2 regions of the Mycolicibacterium fluoranthenivorans genome follow, and region 1 is predicted to be linked to the other one. Evidence: riboswitches for the same ligand, from Rfam matches in the RefSeq annotation. Region 1 holds a riboswitch; the other holds the start of a gene.

Region 1 (11,229 bases):
GGAGGCGCTGTCCGCGTTCCGGGACGGCCAGCCCAATTCGGTCCTGGTGATCACCGCCGGACCGCACACCGACCAGAGTCTGGACGGCTCTGGTTTGGTGGACTACATCAAGGGCGCCGCCAACCCGGCTCGGCCGGTCGCGGTAAACGTCATCGATTTCGGCTCCGACTCCGATCGCGCCACCTGGGAGGCCGTCGCCCAGGCCAGCGGTGGCCAGTATCAGAACGTGCCCAACTCCGTCGGCCCCGAGCTGGCGGCCGCGGTCGCCTCGGCCCTGGGCTAGGGAGCCAGCAGGTCGAGTGCGCTGCGGGCGAACAACTCCGGCACCTCGACCTGTGGGTAATGCCCCACACCGGGCAGTTCGGTGACCCGCGCGGCGGGCCGCAGCTCGCGCAGGCCGTCGAGCACATTGACGGTGGCCACCGGGTCCTGCAGACCCCAGAGGAAACTCAGCGGTTTCGGCCAGTCGGCCACTGCGCCGTGCCAGCGCCGGGCGTATCGCACCCGCTCGTCGAGGTAGGCGCAGAGCAGATGTGCGATGCGGTGACCGTCCTTGTAGGACAACAGTTCCCATTGCGCCCGGGCCTCATCGGGGCTCAGCGGATGGGCCGCGCTGAACAGCCGGGCGAAACCACGGGTGAAACCGGACCGGTTGGTCAGCCGGGACACCAACGGCCCCAATGGACCACGCAACAGTTTCTGGGCCGGACGCAGGCTGGCGCGGTCGAGGATGACGCTGCCGTTGGTGAGCACCGCGCGCTGCAGATCGAACGGCAGCGCCCCCTCCAGGTCGCGGGCCAGCAGTTCGGTGGCCACCGAGGTGCCCATATCGTGGGCGATCAGCACCACCGGACCGGTCGTGGTCGCCGCGACGACCCGCTCGACCAGGTCGGCCTGCTCGAACAACGAGTAGCGATGCGGGTGCGGCTTGTCCGACAGACCGAACCCGAGAAAGTCCAGCGTCACCCAAGCCCGGTCGCCGAGGTGCCCGACGACCTCCCGGTAGTCGAACGAGCTGGACGGAAAACCGTGCAGCAGCAGGACGGTCGGGCCGGCACCGGGAGCCGATCGGACGAAGATCCGGCCGGCCGGGGTGTCCAGCGACCGGCCCCCATCGCGCCACGCGGCGACGGTCGGCGACAACATGCGGTATCCGTCCTCCCGTCGCTACGCTCGCCGCCTCAGGTTAGGCGAACGCCTCGACGGGCGGGCAGGAACACACCAGGTTGCGGTCACCGTAGGCGGCATCGATGCGCCGCACCGGCGGCCACACCTTGGGCCGGAAGCCCTTACCGAGCGGGTAGGCCGCCTGTTCCCTGGTGTACGGGTGCGACCACTGCTCGGTGAGCAGGCATTCCGCGGTGTGCGGGGCGCCGCGCAGCGGGTTGTCGTCCGCGGGCCACACCCCCGAACCGACCTTGTCGATCTCGGCGCGGATGGCGATCATGGCGTCGCAGAAGGCGTCCACCTCGGCCAGGTTCTCGCTCTCGGTGGGCTCCACCATCAGCGTCCCGGCGACCGGGAAGCTCATGGTCGGCGCGTGGAAACCGAAGTCCGCCAACCGCTTCGCCACATCGTCGACGGTGACGCCGGTGGTCTTGGTGATCGTGGTGAGATCCAGGATGCACTCGTGGGCCACCATGCCGTTCTCCCCGGTGTAGAGCACCGGGTAGTACTCGTCGAGCCGGCGGGCGATGTAGTTGGCCGAGGCGATCGCGGTCAGCGAGGCCTTGCGCAGGCCCACACCACCCATCATTCGGATGTAGGCCCAGGTGATCGGCAGGATCGAGGCCGACCCGTACGGTGCCGCCGACACCGTCAGCTCGTCACCGAGCTCGGCAGCCAAGGGGTGCCCGGGCAGGTACGGCGCCAGGTGCGCGCGCACCGCCACCGGCCCCACTCCGGGGCCCCCGCCGCCGTGCGGGATGCAGAACGTCTTGTGCAGGTTGAGATGACTGACATCGCCGCCGAACCTGCCCGGCCGGGCCAACCCGACCAGGGCGTTGAGGTTCGCGCCGTCGATGTACACCTGGCCGCCGGCGTCATGGGTGGCCGCGCAGATCTCGGCCACATCGTGCTCGTACACGCCGTGCGTCGAGGGGTACGTGATCATCAGGGCGGCAAGGTTTTCCGCGTGTTGGGCGATCTTGGCGCGCAGATCGTCGAGGTCCACGTCACCGTTGCCGCGGCAGGCCACCACCACCACCCGCATACCCGCGAGCGCCGCCGAGGCCGCGTTCGTACCGTGCGCACTGGACGGGATGAGGCACACGTCGCGCTGGCCCTGGCCCCGCTCGGCGTGATAGGCCTGGATGGCCAACAGGCCGGCGTACTCCCCCTGCGACCCGGCATTGGGCTGCAACGAGATCTCGTCGTAGCCGGTGACCGCCGTGAGCCAGTCCTGCAGATCGGCGATCAGCCGACGCAGACCGGGGGTGTCCGACGCCGGCGAAAAGGGATGCTGGCGTGCGAATTCCGGCCAGGTGATGGGTTCCATCTCCGCGGTCGCGTTGAGCTTCATGGTGCACGAGCCGAGCGGGATCATGGTGCGATCCAGGGCCAGGTCCTTGTCGGCGAGGCTGCGCAGGTAGCGCATCATCGCCGTCTCGGTGCGGTATGTCGTGAAGGCCGGGTGGGTCAGGAATTCCGTCGTGCGGGTGGCGATATCGGCTGCGCCGGGCTCGGCGGCCGGCACGCCGAATGATTCCAGCACCGCGGCGACGTGCGCCTCGGTGGTGACCTCGTCGCAGGCGACCGACACGTGGTCGGCGTCCACCCGCCACAGATTGATCCCTCTGCCCTTGGCCGCGGCCACGATCTCGTCGGCGCGGCCCGGCACCCGGGCCAGCACGGTGTCGAAGAAGTCCGGGTGCACCAGCGCCTCGCCCAGGCCGGCGGCGATCGCGGCGGCCCGGCTGTGCACGCGGCGCGCGATGGCGGTGAGCCCGTCGGCGCCGTGGTAGCTGGCATACATGGCGGCCATCACCGCCAGCAACACCTGAGCGGTACAGATGTTGCTGGTGGCCTTGTCCCGGCGGATGTGCTGCTCGCGGGTCTGCAGGGACAGCCGATATGCCGCGTTCCCGTCCGCGTCCTGCGAGACCCCGACGAGGCGCCCGGGCAGCTGGCGGGCGTGCTTGGTGTGCACCGCGAGATAACCGGCGTGCGGGCCGCCGAAGCCCATCGGCACCCCGAATCGCTGGGTGGTGCCGAAGGCGACGTCAGCGCCGATCTCGCCGGGCGGGGCGATCAGGGTGAGCGCCAGCAGATCGGCTCCGACCGCGACCAGGGCGCCACGGTCGTGGGCCTCGGTCACCAGTGCGGTCCAGTCCCGGAGCACGCCGCTGGCCCCCGGCTGCTGCACGATGACACCGAAGAAATCGCCGTCGGGCAGACCGTGCTGCAGGTCGGCGGTGACGATCTCGATGCCGAGCGGCCGGGCGCGGGTGGCCAGCACCGCCGCGGTCTGCGGGTAGACGTCGGCATCGACCAGAAGTCGGGTGGCCGAGCCTTTCACCGCGCGGTGCATCAGCGTCATGGCCTCGGCGGCGGCGGTGCCCTCGTCGAGCATCGACGCGTTCGCCACGTCCAGCCCGGTCAGATCGCTGACCATGGTCTGGAAGTTGAGCAGTGCTTCGAGGCGGCCCTGACTGATCTCCGGCTGATACGGCGTGTACGCGGTGTACCAGGCGGGGTTCTCAAGAATGTTGCGGCGCAACACCGGTGGGGTGAAGGTGTCGAAGTAGCCCTGCCCGATCATCGACACGGCCACGGTATTGGAGTCGGCCAGCGCGCGCAGTTCGGCCAGCGACTCCTCCTCGCTGGCGGGTGCGGGTAGCTGATCCAGCCCCGGCGCCAGCCCGTCTGCGGTCACCGCGTCGAGAATGCCCGCCGGCAGCGCCAAGGCGGCGAGTTCGTCCAGGGAGTCGACACCGATGACCTGCAGCATCGTGGCGATGGCGGCGGCGTCGGGTCCGATATGGCGATCGGCGAAGCCGAAGTGGTCGATAGACACGAGATCTCCCCTGGGTCGAGGGCGCGGGCGGGCGCGTAAAACCGCGTCCTCTCCCTCTGTCGGGGCGCCTGAGAGATTCGGCGGCGGCTCGCTGCCTTTCCCCATGGGCGGATGCGCAGGACGCACCACTTTCCAGAGGCATCGGGGCCATGCGCGGTCCGGGGTGCCTGAGAGGTTGACGGAGAGGTATTGCTCCTTCGGCGTCCGTGACTGGCCGTCACGGAACTCTCCCGCACAAGGGCGATGCCCCGACAGCTTAGCCGATCTTGCGGTCGCGGCTCTTTCGCCGGGAAGCGAGTTCGTCCTCGGGGGCGGCGATCGACTCGCCGCCGTCGGCGCGTTCGCCCGGGAAGTCGGCGATGGCGCCGGTCAGTTCCCGCATGGCACCCGAGACCGCGATACCGAACACACCCTGACCGCCTTGGAGGAGGTCGACGACCTCTTCGGCGGAGGTGCACTCGTAGACGGTGGTGCCGTCGGAGAACAGCGTGATGTTGGCCAGGTCCTGCACACCGCGCTGACGCAGATGATCGACCGCGACGCGGATGTTGTGCAGGGAGATGCCGGTGTCGAGCAGGCGCTTGACGATCTTCAGGACCAAGATGTCCTTGAAGGAGTACAGCCGCTGGCTGCCGGAACCGGCCGCACCGCGGATGGAGGGCACCACCAGCGAGGTGCGGGCCCAGTAGTCGAGCTGGCGGTAGGTGATACCCGCGATCTGGCAGGCGCTCGGACCGCGGTAGCCGACCAGCTCATCCGGTACCGAATCGTCCGGGAACAAGCCACCCTGCACGGGCTCGCTGACGCTGCCGCTCACCGCCGGCACGGGGTCGCCACTGGTGGACAGATCCAACTCCCCCTGATGTGGCGTGCGTGGCGTGTCGCCCACAATCCATCCTCTCCGCCGATCGATTCCGGCCCCATGACCTGCACAGCGTCACGTTTGCCCAGTTTCGAATGTGTCGAGCATACGCTCAACACGCTCCTGTCACTGCTCGTCGTGTCAAAGTATGGCTGCCCGTTTCACAGTCGGCCCACACACGCCCCGCGTGTCGACGTCACGAGACGTATCCGTGATCTGGGCGACTCGCATGTGCCTCACCGACTTAGCGGGCGACGGCCCGGGGCTACGTCACAGTGACACCGTGATACCCGGCGGGGTATCACGGAGATATGGCCGTTTTCCTGCACCACGCACCGTCGGCGGCGTTCGGCGTCCGGCCATGAGCGGGGTCACTGCGCCTCTCGGGGTTGCTCTACCGATCGGAGCCGCCTTCGGCATGGTCGCCGGGCTCTGGGGAATCGGTAACCCTGAGACCGTCATTCGCGCTGCCCGCTTGGTCGACCGGTTGTTACTGGGCTGCTTCTTGTTCGTCACGGCGGTGGGCGCGGTAGTGCTCTACGGCCTGCACGCATTGGGAGTGCCCATGCACTTCGCGCCGAAGCCGCTCTACGTCTTCGGTGTCATCGCAGGTGGCGTGCTGTTCGGCACCGGAGCGGCGATCAGCGGATACTTCCCGGGCACCGCGCTGATCGCCTTGGGTGAAGGCCGTCGAGACGCGCTGGCCGCGATCCCCGGCGGCTTGCTCGGAGCGGCGGCGTGGACGGGGCTGTTCGGAACACCGGTCGGCCAGTGGCTGACGACGACCGCGAACTACGGCGGCCTGGTCGCGGGCGGATACCTGAACGCGCAGACTCCGGGGCGAATGCTGGCGATCGCGATCGGCTACGCGGCGCTGGCCTTCATCCTGCTGAAGTATTTGCCGCGGTTTCGCGGGGGCGAGCGGTGTTGCCTTCGTGAGCTCGGCGGGGCGACGCCCTCCGAATTCGAACGCCGCATGATGCGCGACACCATCGCCTATCTCTACGAGGGCACGAAAGAACGGCCGGGCCGTCGTAGGCCGTGGTTCGAGCGGATCTACCGCGCTCAGGTCGCACACCCCGCGTTCTTCACCCGCACGATCGCCGTGGTCGCCACGGGCGTGGCCGCACTTGTGGTGTTGTCGATATTTCTGCGCCAGCCGTTCGGCCAGTCCACCACCTACTCGTGGGTGGTCGGCGAGCTGTTCATGCCCCACTTCGCGTACTCACACCAGGTGATCCGCAGTATCGGCTGGGAACCGCTCAGCGACCTCGGAGTTCTGATCGGAGCCTTCCTCACGGCCAGGTTCCTCAGCGGCCGGTTCACCGCGTTCCGTCCGGTCGTTCCGCCGTCCTGGCGACACCGTTTCGGGCCGGGGCGTACCAAGCGAGCGGTCGCGGTGTTCATCGGCTCGTTCCTGACGCTGTTCGGCGCCAGGATGGCCGGGGGATGCACGAGCGGACACACCCTCAGCGGCGGTATCCAACTGTCGGTGAGCGCCTGGCTGTTCACCGCCTCGATGCTCGCGGCGATGGTCATCACCGCCCGACTTGTCTACCGGAATGCAGACTGGTCCATCACCCCGGAGACAGACGACCACGCCGTGGGCAGCACGACCGGGTCTCAGGTGACTCCTAGGTGGCCTTGAAGTCGTCGGGCGACACGCTGTCGAGGAACTCCTTGAACTTCTCGACCTCGTCCTCGCGCACCGCGCCGGTGGGCTCTTCGTCACTCTCGTCCGGGATCAGCAGTCCGGCCTCGGCCAGCACGGCTTCCTCGACGTAGATCGGGACGCCCACCCGCAGCGCGATGGCCACCGAGTCCGACGGACGCGCCGACACCTTGATATCCCGATCGAAGATCAGGTCGGCGTAGAAGGTGCCCTCCTGCAGATCGACGATGCGCACCTCTTTGAGCGAATGCCCAAGCGCAGCAATCAGATCCCGGATCAAATCATGGGTGAGCGGCCGCGTCGGCTCCACACCCTGCTGTTCGAGGGCGATGGCGGCCGCCTCGGACTGCCCGATCCAGATCGGCAGGTAACGGTCGCCGTTGGACTCACGCAGCAGCAGCACAGGCTGATTCTGAGGTTGCTCAACGCGAATACCGACTACCCGAACCTCACCCATCTGCGTCTGCCCTCCATGACGATGTCGCCACCGAAAAGTCTAGTCCTCAGCGGTCGAGAACGTCGCGTACAGCCGACTTGATCAGCGACGTGTGCAACGTGATCGCGAGTGCGGCCACCTCGCGGGCCAGGTCATCGGCCCGGTCCCGGGCGCCCGCGTTACCCGCGGCCGCCACCGGACCCGCGATCTGCGCGATCAGATCGGACTGCCGGTCGGCGGCCGACCGGAAGGCCCTCAGATGCCGGGGCTCCACCCCGTAGTCGGCCAACGCCCGCGCGCACTGGGCGATCAGCACGGAGTGCTCGTCGAAGAACCCCGCCGGGCCGGGCCGGATGATGCCGGCCGTCACCAGCGCCGCCAGCAGTGCGCCGTCCACTCCGGAGCGGGCCAGCAGATCCTCACGGCTGAGCCGGACCTGTGCCGGGGCAACCGCGGCGGCCACCTGTTCGGAATCGGCGGCGGTCGCCGCCTGCACTGCCACCGCCAAACGCGGTACCGCGTAAGCGGTTCCGCCGGACGGCAGCTCACCGTCGGGAAGCGCGTCGAGCTGCGCCTTGATCACCTTCAGCGGCAGATACTGATCCCGCTGCGCAGTCAGGATGAAGCGCAGGCGGGCGCAGTCGTATGCGGTGAACCGCCGGTACCCGGCCGCCGAACGGTCCGGCGTGACCAGACCCTCGGCCTCAAGGAACCTGATCTTCGAGATGGTCACATCGGGGAAGTCGGGACGCAGCAGGTCGAGGACCGCTCCGATCGACATCCCGGTGAATCCCGGGTCCGGCTGGCTCATCTGCTCGTCGGGTGAGTGTCTCAGGCGTCGTCGGACTTGGGTCCGGTCAGGAACACCAGCCTGAACTTGCCGATCTGCACCTCGTCACCGTTGGCCAGCACCGCCGAGTCGACGGGCTCGCGATTGACGTAGGTGCCGTTGAGGCTGCCGACGTCAACGACCTGGAACTCGCCGGTTTCCAGGCGGAACTCGGCATGGCGGCGGCTGACCGTCACGTCATCGAGGAAGATGTCGCTGTCGGGGTGGCGGCCCGCCGAGGTGGTGGGCTGGTCGAGCAGGAAGCGCGAGCCCGCGTTGGGGCCGCGCTTGACGACCAGGAGCGCCGACCCGGCGGGCAGTCCCTCGACCCCCGACACCGAGCTGTCGCTGCTCGTCGCCGCCGGGGCGTCCAGTTCGTTGAGGAAATCAGCGCGGAAAACCGAGGTCGTCTCCACGGTCACTTCGTCGGACGTCTGGTCGGCCCCGGTGTTGCTGTTCTCCGTCACCCGCTGCTCCTCTGCTGGCTGCTGTGGCGTGTTGCACGGTGGCCGGGCATTGCTTCCCAGCCGTATCGCGTCGCGTCAAACTTCATTGTCGACCGTACCGCGCCGTGCGACCTGTTGGGTCCACCACGGCCGGATCCGGTCACCCGGACCTGGCCACGCCGATGTGTGCCTGTTGATGCCCGTCGGTCGTCTGGACCGACGGGCGAAACCCTAACAACTCGCTACTCGGACACGTTGCTTCGGTAGGCATCCGCGTCGAGCAACTCGGCCAAACCGCTGGCCAGAGCGGCGGCGTCGACCTCGAGTTCGACCAGCCAGCCGGCGCCGTAGGGATCGGAGTTGACCAGCTCGGGGCTGCCCTCCAGGTCGCCGTTCACCGCAACGACTTTCGCGGTCAGCGGGGCGTAGAGATCCGACAGCGATTTGGTCGACTCGACCTCACCGAAAGACTCGCCCGCGGTCACGTCGGCGCCGACGTCGGGCAGCTGCACGAAGACGACGTCACCGAGCGCCGACTGGGCGTAGTCGGTGATCCCGACCCGGACGGTGGTGTCACCGGTGCGCTGCACCCACTCGTGCTCGGTCGTGTACTGCAGGTCGGCTGGGATGTCGCTCACGGCGCTCCTTCGGTGCGGGCTGGTGGCGGGTACTGCTCATTTGACTGGCTGAGCGTATTGGCGTGGTTTCGGTTGTCGCAAGGCGGTCACGTCGACGCGGTCGGATTGGCTGACCGTCATGGTGCCACCGACCCGCTCCACGCTGTCGATCGCGCCACCCGGAATGTTCAGCGCGGCCGCCAGGGTCGGTGGATCACCAATGGCCAGAATCGAATACGGCGGGCTCAGGGTGGTGCTGTCGATGATCAACGCCCCGGGCGACCCCACCACCCAGGTGTCCACGCCCACCCGCACCGATCCGTTTCCCGCCTGGCCGCCGCCGACCTGCATGGCCTCGGCCCCCGCGGCCCGTAGTTCGTTGATCACGTCGAGCATGGTTTCCGGTGACACGCCGCGCGCCGCGTCGTCGATGGTGATGCTGACACCGGGCCCGGTCGCGGCGACCGTGCCGATGAGGATGGACAGCGCCGCCAGCCGCGCCTGCGCGTTCTCGATGGCGGCCTGATCGCTGCTGCCGGAGGCCTGCAACGACGACAGCGTCCGCTGCAGATCGCCGACCTCGGTGTTCAGGGCAGCCTCGCGCTGCTGCAGAGAATCGAGCAGCACCAGCAGGTCCGCGGGCCGTGCCGTTTCCAACGAGTCACCCGACTCGGTCTGGCGCACCTGGGTGACAATCGCCACACCGAGGAGCAGCACCAGCAGCGCGGCCAGCGCGCCGAACATCCGTTGCGAGCGGGTGCGGCGTCTGGGCGGCTCGGCACCGGGGGCCCGCTCGTGGCGTCCGTGTTCGGGTTGCTCGGCCGGCACGGTCATGCCCCGAACAGCCGGCGCCGCAGCGCGGCCGCATTGCCGAAGATGCGGATACCGAGCACCACGATGATCGCGGTGGACAGCTGGGTACCGACGCCGAGTTGATCACCGACGAAGACGATGAGTGCGGCCACCAACACGTTGAACACGAACGACACGACGAACACCTTCGCGTCGAAGATCCGCTCCAGATAGGCGCGCATACCACCGAACACCGCGTCCAGCGCCGCCACCACCGCGATGGGCAGATACGGCTGGATCGCTTCCGGAACACTGGGGTGGAACACCAGGCCCAGCACGATGCCGACGGCGAGTGCGGCGATTCCGATCATGGCTGTCCCTGTTTCGATCTCACGGCTGGCTGCTGCCCATTCTGTCCAACGCCCCATCTGCTCGGGCCCAATCTGCTCAGGGCCCAATCTGCTTGGCGAAGCGGAGCTCTCGGACCGAGCTGGCTGCGACGGTGAGCGCTTCTCCGGTACTGACCGTAACGCCGACACCGTAGGACTTCTCCAGCAGCGCGAGCCGCTGCCGGCCCGCGCTGTGACCGAACGCCTCTTGCATGGCATGCGGTGGGCCGATCGCGATGACGGTGTACGGGCTGCCGATGGGCTGGTTGTCGACCAGGATGCCGCCGCCGGCCTGCCGAATGGTGACGTTCGGCCCGATCCGCACACCGCCCACCGCGATCGCTTCGGCACCGCTGACCCACAACGAATTCACCACCAGTTGCAGATCGCGGTCCAGGATGACCTGCCGGCTGCCCGCCACCCGCTGCTTGGACACATCGGTGAGGTCACGGGATACACCCGGATCGGTGACGACCACCGTCACACCCGGACCGATGACCGGGGTGGCCGCCGCCGCGAACGAATCCCGGTCCAGGTCGGCAAGCAGCGCGCGGCCACGCTCGTCGCCGGCCAGCCGGCTGCGACGCTCACCCTCGACCCGCGAGGTGAGCGCGTCACGGCCGGCGGCCAGTGCGTCGGTACGGGATTCGGCGGCCCGGACGCTGCCGGAGAGAACCTGCTGGGCGGCCCGATTGGCCGGGGCCGCCGTCTGCGCCTGCGCCACCGCCACGGCGAACACCGTTGCCACGCCCAGACCGGCCAGCACCTGCCACGCCCAGCTCATTCGGCGGGTGCCGCCCTCGGCGCGCCGGCGGGCGGCCGCCGCGTAGCCGGGATCGAGATGATCCGACAGCAGCGACCGCAGCAGCGAGGGAACCGGGATGCGTTGCGGCGCACCCGCTTCGTGGGTGTTGAGCCCTACCTGCGGCTCATACCCGCCGAGTGAGCGCGACGCCTCAGCCACGCCGGACCACCAGGACGACCTGGAACAGGTAGAGCACGGCCGACCACAGGTACAGGGCCATTCCCCAGATCAGGAAGGCCCATCCGATGGCCAGGATCACCCGGCTCCACAAGGCGTCGAACTGGCCGAGCAGCACCAGCGGGAAGCCCGACATGAGGGCGAAGGTGGCCGCCTTGCCGATATAGGTGACCGGCAGGGCGGTGAGAC
Region 2 (11,229 bases), on a different contig from region 1:
AGCGACGAGCAGCCGGGCAGCGCTTCGGGGGCGCTCACAGAACGTCGGGGCAACGTCCTGATCATCACGATCAACCGGCCCGAGGCGCGCAACGCGATTAACGCCTCGGTGTCCGTCGGCGTCGGCGACGCGCTGCAGGCCGCGCAGGACGATCCCGAGGTGCGGGTGGTCATCCTCACCGGTGCGGGCGACAAGTCGTTCTGTGCCGGCGCGGACCTCAAGGCCATCTCGCGCGGGGAGAACCTGTTCCACCCCGATCACCCGGAGTGGGGTTTCGCCGGCTACGTGCGGCATTTCATCGACAAGCCGACCATCGCCGCGGTCAACGGCACCGCCCTGGGCGGGGGCACCGAACTGGCCCTGGCCAGCGATCTGGTGGTCGCCGAGGAACGCGCGAAATTCGGTCTGCCCGAGGTGAAACGCGGCCTGATCGCCGGCGCCGGCGGCGTGTTCCGCATCGTGGCGCAGCTGCCGCAGAAGCTGGCGTTGGAGCTGGTGTACACCGGCGAGCCGCTGTCCTCGGCGGATGCGCTGAAGTGGGGCCTGATCAACAAGGTGGTGCCGGACGGCACCGTCGTGGAGGCCGCTCTCGAACTGGCCGAACGCATTGCGGTCAACGCGCCGTTGGCCGTTCGGGCCAGCAAGCGGGTGTCCTACGGCGCCGTCGACGGTGTGGTAGCCGCCGATGAGCCGTTCTGGAAGCAGACCTTCGGCGAGTTCGCCACCCTGCTCAAGACCGAGGACGCACAAGAGGGTCCACTCGCCTTCGCGCAGAAGCGCGAACCCGTCTGGAAAGCGAAGTAATGAAGAGGCTGGTTTTCGAAACCGAACACGAGCAGTTCCGGGAGACCGCCAAGCAGTTCCTGGAAAAGGAGTGCCTGCCCAACGTCGAGAAGTGGGAGGCCAACCGCCTGGTCGACCGCGAAGCTTATGTGGCCGCAGGCAATTACGGACTGATCGGGTTCAACATGCCCGAGGAGTACGGCGGCGGTGGTGTCGACGACTTCCGGTTCAACGCTGTCATCGTCGAAGAGTTCTCCAAGTTCGGTCTGGCCTGCCCGAGCCTGACCCTGCAGAACGACATCGTCGGTCCGTACTTCACCAACCTGGCCACCGAAGAGCAACTGAAGCGCTGGATGCCCGGCTTCGCCAGCGGCGAGCTGATCGGTGCCATCGCCATGAGTGAGCCAGGCGCGGGCAGCGACCTGGCGGGCATTCGCACCACGGCCGTCCGCGACGGTGACGACTGGATCATCAACGGCTCCAAGACGTTCATCTCCGCGGGTATCAATTCCGACCTGGTCATCGTGGTGGCCCGGACCGACCCGGAGGCCGGGCACAAGGGCTTCTCACTGCTGGTGGTCGAACGGGACATGCCGGGCTTCACCCGGGGCCGCAAGCTCGACAAGATCGGTCAGCATGCCGCCGACACCGCCGAGCTGAACTTCGAGGACGTCCGTGTCCCGGCCACCAACTTGCTGGGTGTCGAAGGTAAGGGCTTCTATCACCTGATGGAAAACCTTCCCTCGGAACGGCTTTCGATCGCCATCGCCGGTGTTGCCGGCGCGCGGGCCACCTTCAACGAGACGCTGCAGTACATCAAGGATCGCAAGGCTTTCGGTCAGCCCATCGGCAGCTTCCAGAACAGCCGCTTCGTGATGGCCGAGCTGGACACCGAACTCGATATCGCCGAGCAGTACGTCGACCGGTGCCTGCGGGCCGTCGTCGACAAGGAACTCACCGCGGTCCAGGCGTCCAAGGCCAAGTGGTGGTGTACCGAGCTCGGTAAGAAGGTCGTCGATCAGTGCCTGCAGCTGCACGGCGGCTACGGCTATATGAACGAGTACCGGGTGGCCAAGGATTACGTCGATGTCCGCATCCAGACGATCTACGGCGGCACCACCGAGATCATGAAAGAGATCATCGGCCGGGACCTGGGCTTGTAAGCCTGTCCGGACAACGAGAAGCGGCGCCCACCGTCACCGGTGGGCGCCGCTGTTCGTCGCTGCGACGACGGGTTACCGCGGCGGTGCCACGGTGGTGGTCGTCGTGGTCGTGACCGGGGTCTCGGCCGCCGGCGCGGACGTCGCGGTGGTCGTCGTGCTGGTCTCGGTGGCGGACGTGGTCTCCGTCGACGAGGTCGACGTCGGGGTGGCGGTCACGACCTCGGGGGCCTGAGCCGGGTCCAGCACAGTGTCGAGGATGTAGACCCGCATGTTCTCGGCCTTGATGCCACCGCAGGTGACCTTGGCGTCGTTGACGGTGATATCGCCGCCCTTGCCCTTGACCACGACGGGCTTGCCCTGCTGGGTGTACATGGTGCCGTGGATGTCGTCGGGGCCCAGGATGCCCAGGACCATGTGGTAATACACCAGCGCCGTCAGCTTCGCGGGATCGGCCTTGATCGCCTCCAGCTCGGCCGGATCCAGCTTGGCGAACGCGTCGTTGCTCGGTGCGAACACCACGTACGGACCGTTGTCCAGCACGCTGGCGACGTTCACGGCGGGATTCAGCTGTCCGGAGACGGCCTGACTGAAGGTGGAGATCTCCGGGATCGCCGCCAGCGCAGCGGACGACCCCTCCTTGGCCAGGCTTTCCAGCGAGCCGGGGCCTGAGGTGACGGACTTGATGCCCGCGTCGCAGGCGGGTCCCTGCGGAGTGGGAATCGGAGCCGTCGGGGTGGTCGTGTCGGCATGCGCCGTCACCGCGGCGGACAGGGCGATCGCCGCGGATGCGACGACACCACCGATGAGTTTGCCTGTGCGTGCTTGCACGTGAGTTCCTCCATCTCGTGCCTGGTTCGGATGCGTGAAGCTGGGCGGCGAGGATGGGCGGGGACGTGGTACGCACGGGGCGTGCGTCATCAGCTAACCGATCCATCCAAGCCTCGGCGTCCCCGCGGCGCCGTTTGCATGCTATTCGTCCCGGCTGGAGGAACAAAAACGAAGACAGCTCAGTGCTGGTCGATTCGGGTGCGGCGGACCGCCCCGCAAAGTCCTGCGGCGATGAGGCACAACCCGGCTGCGAGATAAAACGCCAGGTCATAGGTGCCCTGCAGGTCCCGGATCCACCCGGCGCCGGCCGCCGCGACGGCCGCGCCCAATTGATGGGACGCGAACACCCAGCCGAACACCACGGGGGTGCGGGCACCGAAGTACTCCCGGCAGAGCACGATCGTCGGCGGCACGGTGGCCACCCAGTCCAGCCCGTAGAAGATGACGAACACCCAGGTGCTCGGTTCGGCGTGGGGGGACAGCAGCGACGGCAGCAGTACCAGCGACAACCCGCGCCCGGTGTAGTAGACGACCAGTAGCAGCCGGGGGTCGACCCGGTCGGTGAGCCAGCCGGAGAACACGGTGCCCAACACGTCGAGCACGCCGATGGTCGCCAGCAGGCCCGCGGCCACCGTCGTGGGCATGCCGTGATCGTTGGCGGCCGGGATGAAATGGGTGCCGATCAGGCCGTTGGTGGTCATCCCGCAGATCGCGAAGCTGGCGGCGAGCAGCCAGAACGCCCGGGAGCGCAGCCCGATCCGCAGCCCCTCGAACGCCGCGGCGAACGTGCCGGTGGGGAGCACCTCGGGTTTGCGTGCACCGGAATCAAAGGGGTCGGCGCCATAGGCCGTCAGCCCCAGGTCCTGGGGGTAGTTACGCATGAACACCGCGACCAGCGGTACCACCGCGATCGCGGCCGCGGCGACGATGAGCGACGCCCAGCGCCAGCCGTGGTGGGTGGTCACCGCGGCCACCACCGGCAGGAATACGAGCTGACCGGTGGCGCTGGCCGCTGTCAGCACACCGGTGACCAGTCCGCGCCGAGCCTCGAACCAGCGCGTGGCGATGGTCGCGACGAAACCCATCGAGATGGCGCCGGTGCCCAACCCGACGAGCACGCCCCACAACAGCACCAACTGCCAGCTGGCCGTCATGAGCACGCTGAGCGCCGAGCCGGCCGCGATCAAGGTGAGGGCCCCGGTGAGCACCGGGCGCACGCCGAAGCGGTCCATCAGGGCCGCGGCGAACGGGGCGGTGAGACCGTAGAGCGTCATGTTGACCGCCATCGCCGCACCGACCGTGCCGTGACTCCAGCCGAATTCGTGATGCAGCGGGTTCATCATCACCCCGGGCACCGACCGGAAGGCCGCCGCGCCGAGGATCGCGACGAAACTGACCGCGGCGACCACCCAGGCCCAATGCAGGCGTGTTCGCGTACCGAGAAGTGTCACCGGCTCACTGTCGCGGAATTCGGGCCGCCCGCCTAGTGGCACAAACGACATGATCCATCAAAAACATGCCAGACTGGCGTGATGCATCGTGTCGCCGTCCTGCTGTTGGCGCCCGTGGTGGGTTTCGACGCCACCATCGCGCCGACCCTGTTCGGGACGGCGGCGGGCGGCGACGGTGAGCCCCTGTACGAGGTGACGACGTGTGCCGTCGAACCGGGGCCCGTCGCGTCGACCAACGGCTTCGCGATCGTGCCCACCGCCGGCCCGGAGGCGCTGGACACCGCCGACACCGTCGTCATCCCCGGCACGCGTTACCCGCCGGCGCGAACCGGCCGCGGCGTCGAGGACGCCGTGGCCGCCGCGTTCGCTCGGATCCGGCCCGGCGCCCGCGTGGTGTCGATCTGCACCGGCGCGTTCGTGCTGGCCGCGGTGGGCCGGCTGGACGGCCGGACCGTGACGACCCACTGGAAGTACGCCGACACCCTGCGTGAGCTCTACCCGGCAGTCCGGGTGGACGAGAACGTGCTGTTCGTCGATGACGGTGACGTGCTCACCTCGGCCGGGCTGGCCGCGGGAATCGACTTGTGCCTGCACATCATTCGGTGTGATCACGGTGTGCAGGTGGCCACCGCGGTCGCCCGCCACTGCGTGGTGCCACCGTGGCGGGAAGGCGGCCAAGCGCAGTTCATCGACAGGCAGGTGCCGGCGGGGGACCACGCCGCCACGGCGGCCACCCGGGCCTGGGCGCTGGCGCACCTCACCGAAGAACTCACCGTGCACACCCTGGCCGAGCATGCCCATATGAGCCTGCGGACGTTCAACCGCCGGTTCCGTGCGGAGACCGGCGAGGCGCCGGGCAGCTGGATCCGGCAGCGCCGTATCGATCGGGCCCGGGAACTGCTGGAGTCCAGGGATATTCCGGTCGACGAGGTGGCCCGGCTGTCGGGGCTGGGCACCGGCGGCAACCTGCGTCACCATCTGCGCCGCGGGATGGGGATGTCCCCGTCGAGCTACCGCAAGGTGTACCAGGGCGCCTGAATGCGGTGCCTCAGCATTCGACGACGTTGACCCCCACGTTGATGGCCAGCCCGCCGGTCGAGGTCTCCTTGTACTTGGCGTGCATATCCGCGCCGGTGGTGCGCATGGTCTCGATGACCTGATCGAGGCTGACCCGGTGGCTGCCGTCGCCGCGCAACGCCATCCGGGCGGCGTTGATCGCCTTGCCCGCCGAGATGGCATTGCGTTCGATGCAGGGGATCTGAACCAGCCCGGCGATCGGATCGCAGGTCAGTCCGAGGCTGTGTTCCATGGCGATCTCGGCCGCGTTCTCCACCTGGTGCGTGGTGCCGCCGAGGATCTCGGCCAGTCCCGCAGCGGCCATGGCTGCCGCCGACCCGACCTCGCCCTGGCACCCGACCTCGGCGCCGGAGATCGACGCGCGCTCCTTGAACAGCGATCCGATGGCAGCCGCGGTGAGCAGGAACCGTACCGCGGTGTCGTCCGGGTCAGCCGTCCCGGCGCGGGTGTAATGGGTGGCGTAGTGCAGCACGGCGGGGATGATGCCGGCAGCTCCGTTGGTCGGAGCCGTGACGATGCGGCCGCCGGAAGCGTTCTCCTCGTTGACCGCCAGCGCGATCAGATTCACCCAGTCTTCGGCGAATTCGGCTGTGCGCTCTGGATCTTCGGCGCTGAGACTGTGGTACCAGGCCTTGGCCCGCCGCCGCACCTCTAGAACTCCGGGCAGTACGCCGTCGCGGGCGATGCCGTTGCGTGCACTCTCGACCATGACATCGCGCAGGTGCAGCAGGCTCGTCCGGACCTCCCCCGCGGAGCGGCAACACTGTTCGTTGCTCATGGCGACCTCGCTGATGGTGAGTCCCTTGTGTGCACAGAGTTCGAGCAGTTCGCGACCCGAGGCGTACGGCAACGGGGTGGCGCAGTGGTGGTCCGTGCCGGCATCGGGGCAGTCCTCGGTGACGACGAACCCGCCTCCGATGGAGTAATAGGTCTGGGTGGACAGCACCTCGCCGCGGGAATTGAAGGCACTCAACGTCATTGCGTTGGGATGGCGCGGCAGGACCGTCGAGGCGCGCAGAATCATCGCGCCCTCGGTCAGGGGCACCGGCGTGTCCCCGCCGATCCGCGTGGTGCCGGTGGCGGCGATCTCGGCGAGACGGCGTTCCTTATCCTCGGTGGTGACGTCTTCGGGCCGGCAGCCTTCGAGCCCGAGCAGAATCGCCGATTGGGTGCCGTGGCCGGCGCCGGTGGCCGCCAGGGAGCCGTACAACTCCACGCTGATCCGGGTGAGGTCGCGCAACCGGTCGCCGGCGCGCAGGGTTTCGACGAACCGGGCGGCGGCACGCATCGGGCCGACGGTGTGCGAACTCGACGGGCCGATACCAACGGAGAACAATTCGAATGCGCTGACCACCATGGCAATTACCGGCTGCGGTCGGTGGGTGTAACGGACAACGGGCGACTCCATCTCGGCTGAGCCCGGAGCCAAACCGGGCCGGTGGCGCCCTCCCCACTCTGTCCTGAAACCTGAGAGTCTGCGGTTCCGCGTCGTCCCGCGGATCCTCTACACCTTCGGTAAGGCCGTTCCCATGAGGTGACGCCTTGTCTCCAGAGTTGCCTCGACGCTGCGGTACTGGTGCCTGAGAGATTCCCGGGGAGGATATTGCTCCTACGGCGCCTCGTGAACGAGGTTCTCCCACAACGTGTCGACGGCTATTCGATTGTGGTGAGCAGAGAATCTACCCACTCACGCGTCGGATGTCACGCCGAGATCGGACTCCTGCCGCGCTCGTGCGGGAACTCTGATTACGATGACGCCCATGCCTGAAGCGCTGATCATTCCTATTCGCGGGCGTGCCCCGCAGCTGCACGCCGAGTCCTGGGTGGCGCCCAACGCCACCTTGATCGGCCCGGTGACGCTGGCCGCCCGCGTGAGTGTCTGGTACAACGCCACCTTGCGCGCCGAGTTCGAGCCCATCGAGATCGGCGAGGGCAGCAACATCCAAGACGGTGTGACCGTCCACGTCGATCCGGGTTTCCCGGTGCACGTCGGCGCGGGTGTCACGGTCGGCCACAATGCGGTGCTGCACGGCTGCACCGTCGAGGACGACGTGCTCGTCGGGATGGGCGCCATCGTGCTGAACGGGGCGGTCGTGGGTGCGGGGTCGCTGGTGGCGGCCGGCGCGGTGGTGCCCCAGGGGGCGGTGATTCCGCCACGGTCGCTGGTCGCGGGCGTGCCGGGGAAGGTGCGCCGCAGCCTCGGCGATGAGGAGGTCGCCGGCAATCGGTTCAACGCCGAGTCTTATCAGGGGCTCATCGACCTGCACCGCGGGCAGGGTTGACCCGAAGGCGAACGCCGACAACGCTTCCCACTGAGGTTTCCCTCGAAGGCGGTACGTTCCCGCGACGGTGGGGTGTGAAGGGCGGCCCACACGGGCGTCCGGATCAGCGGGCACGCCCTGTCGTCCGCCTGGTGTGACGAGCAACTCCCTGGCGTGTAGCACCCTGTCGATCAGGGTATGGACCACCGCGTGCAGTGATAGGACTAGCGGTGGTCAGGAGGCTTCGGTGATGATGTCGAACGCATGCGTGGGATGCGGATGACCGCGCGCGTCCTCGTCACCGGGGCTACGGGATATATCGGATCACGACTGGTCGCCGAACTGCTCTCGGCGGGCCACGACGTGGTGGTGACCAGCCGGACGCCGGAGCGTCTGACCGCTTTCGGGTGGTATCGCGATGTCACGGCGGTATCCCTGGATGCGAACGACCCCGATTCGGTGGCAACGCTTTTCGCGCGGTGCGGACATGTGGATGCCGTCTACTACCTGGTGCACGGGATCGGTGAGACGGACTTCAGGACCACCGACAACGAGGGCGCCCGCCGGTTTGCGCTGGCCGCTGCCGAGGCGGGCGTCGGCCGCATCATCTACCTCGGCGGTTTCGTGCCCGCCGACGACGTGTTGTCCGAACATCTGGCCGGCCGAGCCGAAGTGGCTCAGGCGCTCGCGGTTGCCGGCGGTGCCGAACTGGTGTGGCTCGGTGCGGCGCTGATCATCGGTGCGGGGTCGACGTCGTTCGAGATCCTGCGCTATGTCGCCGAACGCTTCCCGGTGCTGCCGCAACCGTCCTGGCTGTCCAACCCCATCGACCCCATTTCCATCCGCGATGTGCTGCACTACCTCATGGCCGCCGTGGACAGCGAGTTGGTGCCCGCCGGGGCGTACGACATCAGTGGACCGCAGACGACCAGCTACCGGGATCTGCTGGCGGCCTACGCCCGGCTGTCCGGAATACGGCAGTGGACCGTGCCCGCGCCGGGCGTGCCGACCGTGGTGGCGTCGAAGGTGTCCGCTGTGGCGCTTCCGGTTCCCGGTGCGCTCACCGCCGATTTGACTGCGTCACTGGATCACCCGATGACCGCGGCGGGGGAGGGGTTACGTAATCTGGTGCCCGCCCCGGCCGGCGGTCTGCTGACGGTGAACACGGCGATCACCCGCTCGCTGCATACGCCCGAGCGGGTCCCGGTCACCGATCTGGCCGATCCGCACCACCTCGCCGATACCGACCCGTCCTGGGCCGGCGGCGACATGTCGCGCATCCGTCAGCTCACCCCTTCGATCGCCCGGCCCGCGCTCGCGCTGCTCGCGCTGTTACCCGGTCCGGCCACCGCCACGCTGCGTACCGGGATCGATATTCTGGCCGAGCTGATCCCGCGGGGGCATCGCCGATGATCCCGCCACCGTGGCGCGCCGCTGCGCCTGCCGTCGAGGAAGCCCGAAAAGTGGTGTTGCGCAGACGGATCACCGTCGTCGCGGTGTTGGTGATGGGGGCGGCGCTGCAGGCGTACTCGCTGAGCAGGCACCCGGGGGACAGCTCCTTCTATGTCTTCACCCTCATCATGGCCGTGGTCTGGTCGGCGGGGGCCGTCCTGTCCGGGCCATTGCACCTGGGCCGGCTGCCCGGCAGTGCGCGCCGGCCCGTCCTGCTCGGAATCGGGGTGGGAATCGGGCTGGGCGCGGTGTTCGTCATCGGCGGCCTGATCGCGCGGCTCATCCCACCGGTGCGCGAATATGTCACCGCCGTCCTGCAATTCGCCGATCAGGGTGCACTTGCGCTGGTCGTTTTCATCACCGTGGTCAACGGCTTGGCCGAGGAGCTGTTCTTCCGTGGCGCGCTGTACAGCGCGCTCGGCGGCCGCCGGCCCGTCCCGGTGTCGACGGCGATCTATTTCGGCGTGGTGATGGCGGCGGGCAACCCGATGCTCGGGTTCGCCGCGATCCTGCTCGGCACCGTCTGTGCGCTGTTGCGCCGCGCGACCGGCGGGGTGCTGGCGCCCATGCTCACCCATTTCTTCTGGGGTCTGGTGATGGTGCTGGCCCTGCCGCCGATCTTCGGTCTCTGACCGGCGCGGTCACATCAGGAATTCAGCGGATGCGCCACCTCGTCGCGCGGCATCCGGGCTGCCAGCCAGGCGATCAGACCCAGCACCGCCGGAATGGTGCCGGCCGCCAGGAAGATGGTCTGCACCGCGAACACTTTGGACAGCGGCCCGGCCACGGCCATCGACACCGGCATGAAGACCAGCGAGACGAAGAAGTCCAGGCTGGAAACCCGGCCCAGCATCGCCGGGGGAACCCTGCGCTGGAGCAGCGTCCCCCAGATGACGGTGGCCGCGGTGCTGGTCATGCCCACCACGAAGGCGGCCGCCGCCATCACCGCGAACGACGCCGTGTAGCCGATCGCGACCAGCGGCAGATTGCCCAGTCCCCAGCACATCACCATGACCGTGAGATAGCGCCGCGGCAGGCGCACCGACGAGATCGCGATCGCACCGACCGCCCCGCCGAGGCCGAACGCTGCCAGCACGAAACCGAAGATCCGCTCACCGTGTGCGAAGCGCGCATTCGTGATGAACGGCAGCAGCACTTCCAGTGGACCGATGATGAGCAGGACGAAACCGCTCGCGAACAGCAAGGTCGCGAGCAGCCACGGGGTGCGCACCATGAACCGGAAGCCGTCCCGGAGATCGGCCAGCGGATGCGTGCTCGGACGTTCGGCCGGAACTGCTTGGGCCACCGGCCTGGTCGCGATGAGCAGGATCAAGCCGGTGCCGTAGAGAATGGCGACGGCCACGGCACCCAGCGACGGGAAGGTGGCGCCGATCAGCATGCCGGCCACCGCCGGACCGACGGCCTGCTGCATGGTGGGCCGGAGCATGCCCTCGATTCCGTTGGCGGCCAGCAGTTGTTCTGGCGGGAGCAGCCGCGGCAGGTAGGCGCTGTATGCCGGGAAGAAGAATGCGGCGCCCACGCCGAGGGCGGTGGCGCCCACGGCCATGTGCCACAACCGCAGCTGGCCGGTGAGGCCGAGTACCGCCACCGCCGTGGCCACGGCGGTGTTGACCGATTCGACGGCGATGATGATGGCGCGCTGCGGCAGACGGTCCGCGGCGATGCCGCCGACCAGGACGAACGCGATCAAGCCTGCGCTCAAGCAGGTTGCCACCAGGGACAGCGCGGTGGGGTCGTTGTCCAGCGCGATGACCTGCAGCGCCATCACCACCGTCCACATGCCGGAGGCGAAGATGGACAGCGCGACGGCGCCGATCAACAGGCGGTACTCCCGGTGTCGCAACGGTGCGAGTACCCGCCAGCGCGGTCGCTCCAATTGCGTGGTCACATCACCGATGGTGACCGATCGGGGTTGGTCGAAGCCACCGAATTATTCGGCGCAGGATCACGTATCGGTGAAGGTGGCCTTGCGGTGCTCCTGGAAGGCTCTGGTGCCCTCCCGGAAATCGTCGGAGGTCAGCAGGACCAGCTGACCCTCGCGTTCGCGCTCGAGTGCGGCCTCGAGTTCGGTGAGGGTGGCATCGTTGATGGCCTGCTTGGTCTTACGTAGCGACACGGCCGGGCCGGTGGCCAAGGTGTCGATCACCTTGGCCACGGCGGCGTCCAAGTCCTCGGCGGCGTGCACCGTGGTGA

The links. A riboswitch is a leader RNA that binds a small molecule or an ion and turns the genes downstream of it on or off. The one in region 1 is predicted to bind glycine.
Region 2: linked by a shared signal. The riboswitch ahead of FHU31_RS27755 (L-serine ammonia-lyase) and the one ahead of gcvP (aminomethyl-transferring glycine dehydrogenase) in region 1 are both predicted to bind glycine.

Annotation. Positions count from the first base shown of each region.
Region 1 covers NZ_JAANOW010000001.1:3,511,347-3,522,575, forward strand. Annotated here, with positions in the region: gene FHU31_RS17070 (vWA domain-containing protein) at 1-283, shown strand, start outside; gene FHU31_RS17075 (alpha/beta fold hydrolase) at 280-1,146, opposite strand; gene gcvP (aminomethyl-transferring glycine dehydrogenase) at 1,187-4,009, opposite strand; glycine riboswitch at 4,062-4,159, opposite strand; glycine riboswitch at 4,160-4,258, opposite strand; gene FHU31_RS17085 (MerR family transcriptional regulator) at 4,272-4,904, opposite strand; gene FHU31_RS17090 (YeeE/YedE thiosulfate transporter family protein) at 5,239-6,525, shown strand; gene FHU31_RS17095 (bifunctional nuclease family protein) at 6,512-7,006, opposite strand; gene ftsR (transcriptional regulator FtsR) at 7,053-7,796, opposite strand; gene garA (glycogen accumulation regulator GarA) at 7,817-8,281, opposite strand; gene gcvH (glycine cleavage system protein GcvH) at 8,503-8,898, opposite strand; gene FHU31_RS17115 (DUF881 domain-containing protein) at 8,935-9,711, opposite strand; gene FHU31_RS17120 (small basic family protein) at 9,708-10,040, opposite strand; gene FHU31_RS17125 (DUF881 domain-containing protein) at 10,117-11,022, opposite strand; gene FHU31_RS17130 (CDP-alcohol phosphatidyltransferase family protein) at 11,015-11,229, opposite strand, start outside.
Region 2 covers NZ_JAANOW010000004.1:254,981-266,209, reverse strand. Annotated here, with positions in the region: gene FHU31_RS27780 (crotonase/enoyl-CoA hydratase family protein) at 1-804, shown strand, start outside; gene FHU31_RS27785 (thiolase family protein) at 1-1, shown strand, start outside; gene FHU31_RS27775 (acyl-CoA dehydrogenase family protein) at 804-1,946, shown strand; gene FHU31_RS27770 (fasciclin domain-containing protein) at 2,019-2,774, opposite strand; gene FHU31_RS27765 (MFS transporter) at 2,954-4,225, opposite strand; gene FHU31_RS27760 (GlxA family transcriptional regulator) at 4,307-5,263, shown strand; gene FHU31_RS27755 (L-serine ammonia-lyase) at 5,274-6,659, opposite strand; glycine riboswitch at 6,861-6,951, opposite strand; gene FHU31_RS27750 (gamma carbonic anhydrase family protein) at 7,063-7,584, shown strand; gene FHU31_RS27745 (SDR family NAD(P)-dependent oxidoreductase) at 7,843-8,976, shown strand; gene FHU31_RS27740 (CPBP family intramembrane glutamic endopeptidase) at 8,973-9,647, shown strand; gene tet(V) (tetracycline efflux MFS transporter Tet(V)) at 9,662-10,924, opposite strand; gene FHU31_RS27730 (enoyl-CoA hydratase) at 10,982-11,229, opposite strand, start outside.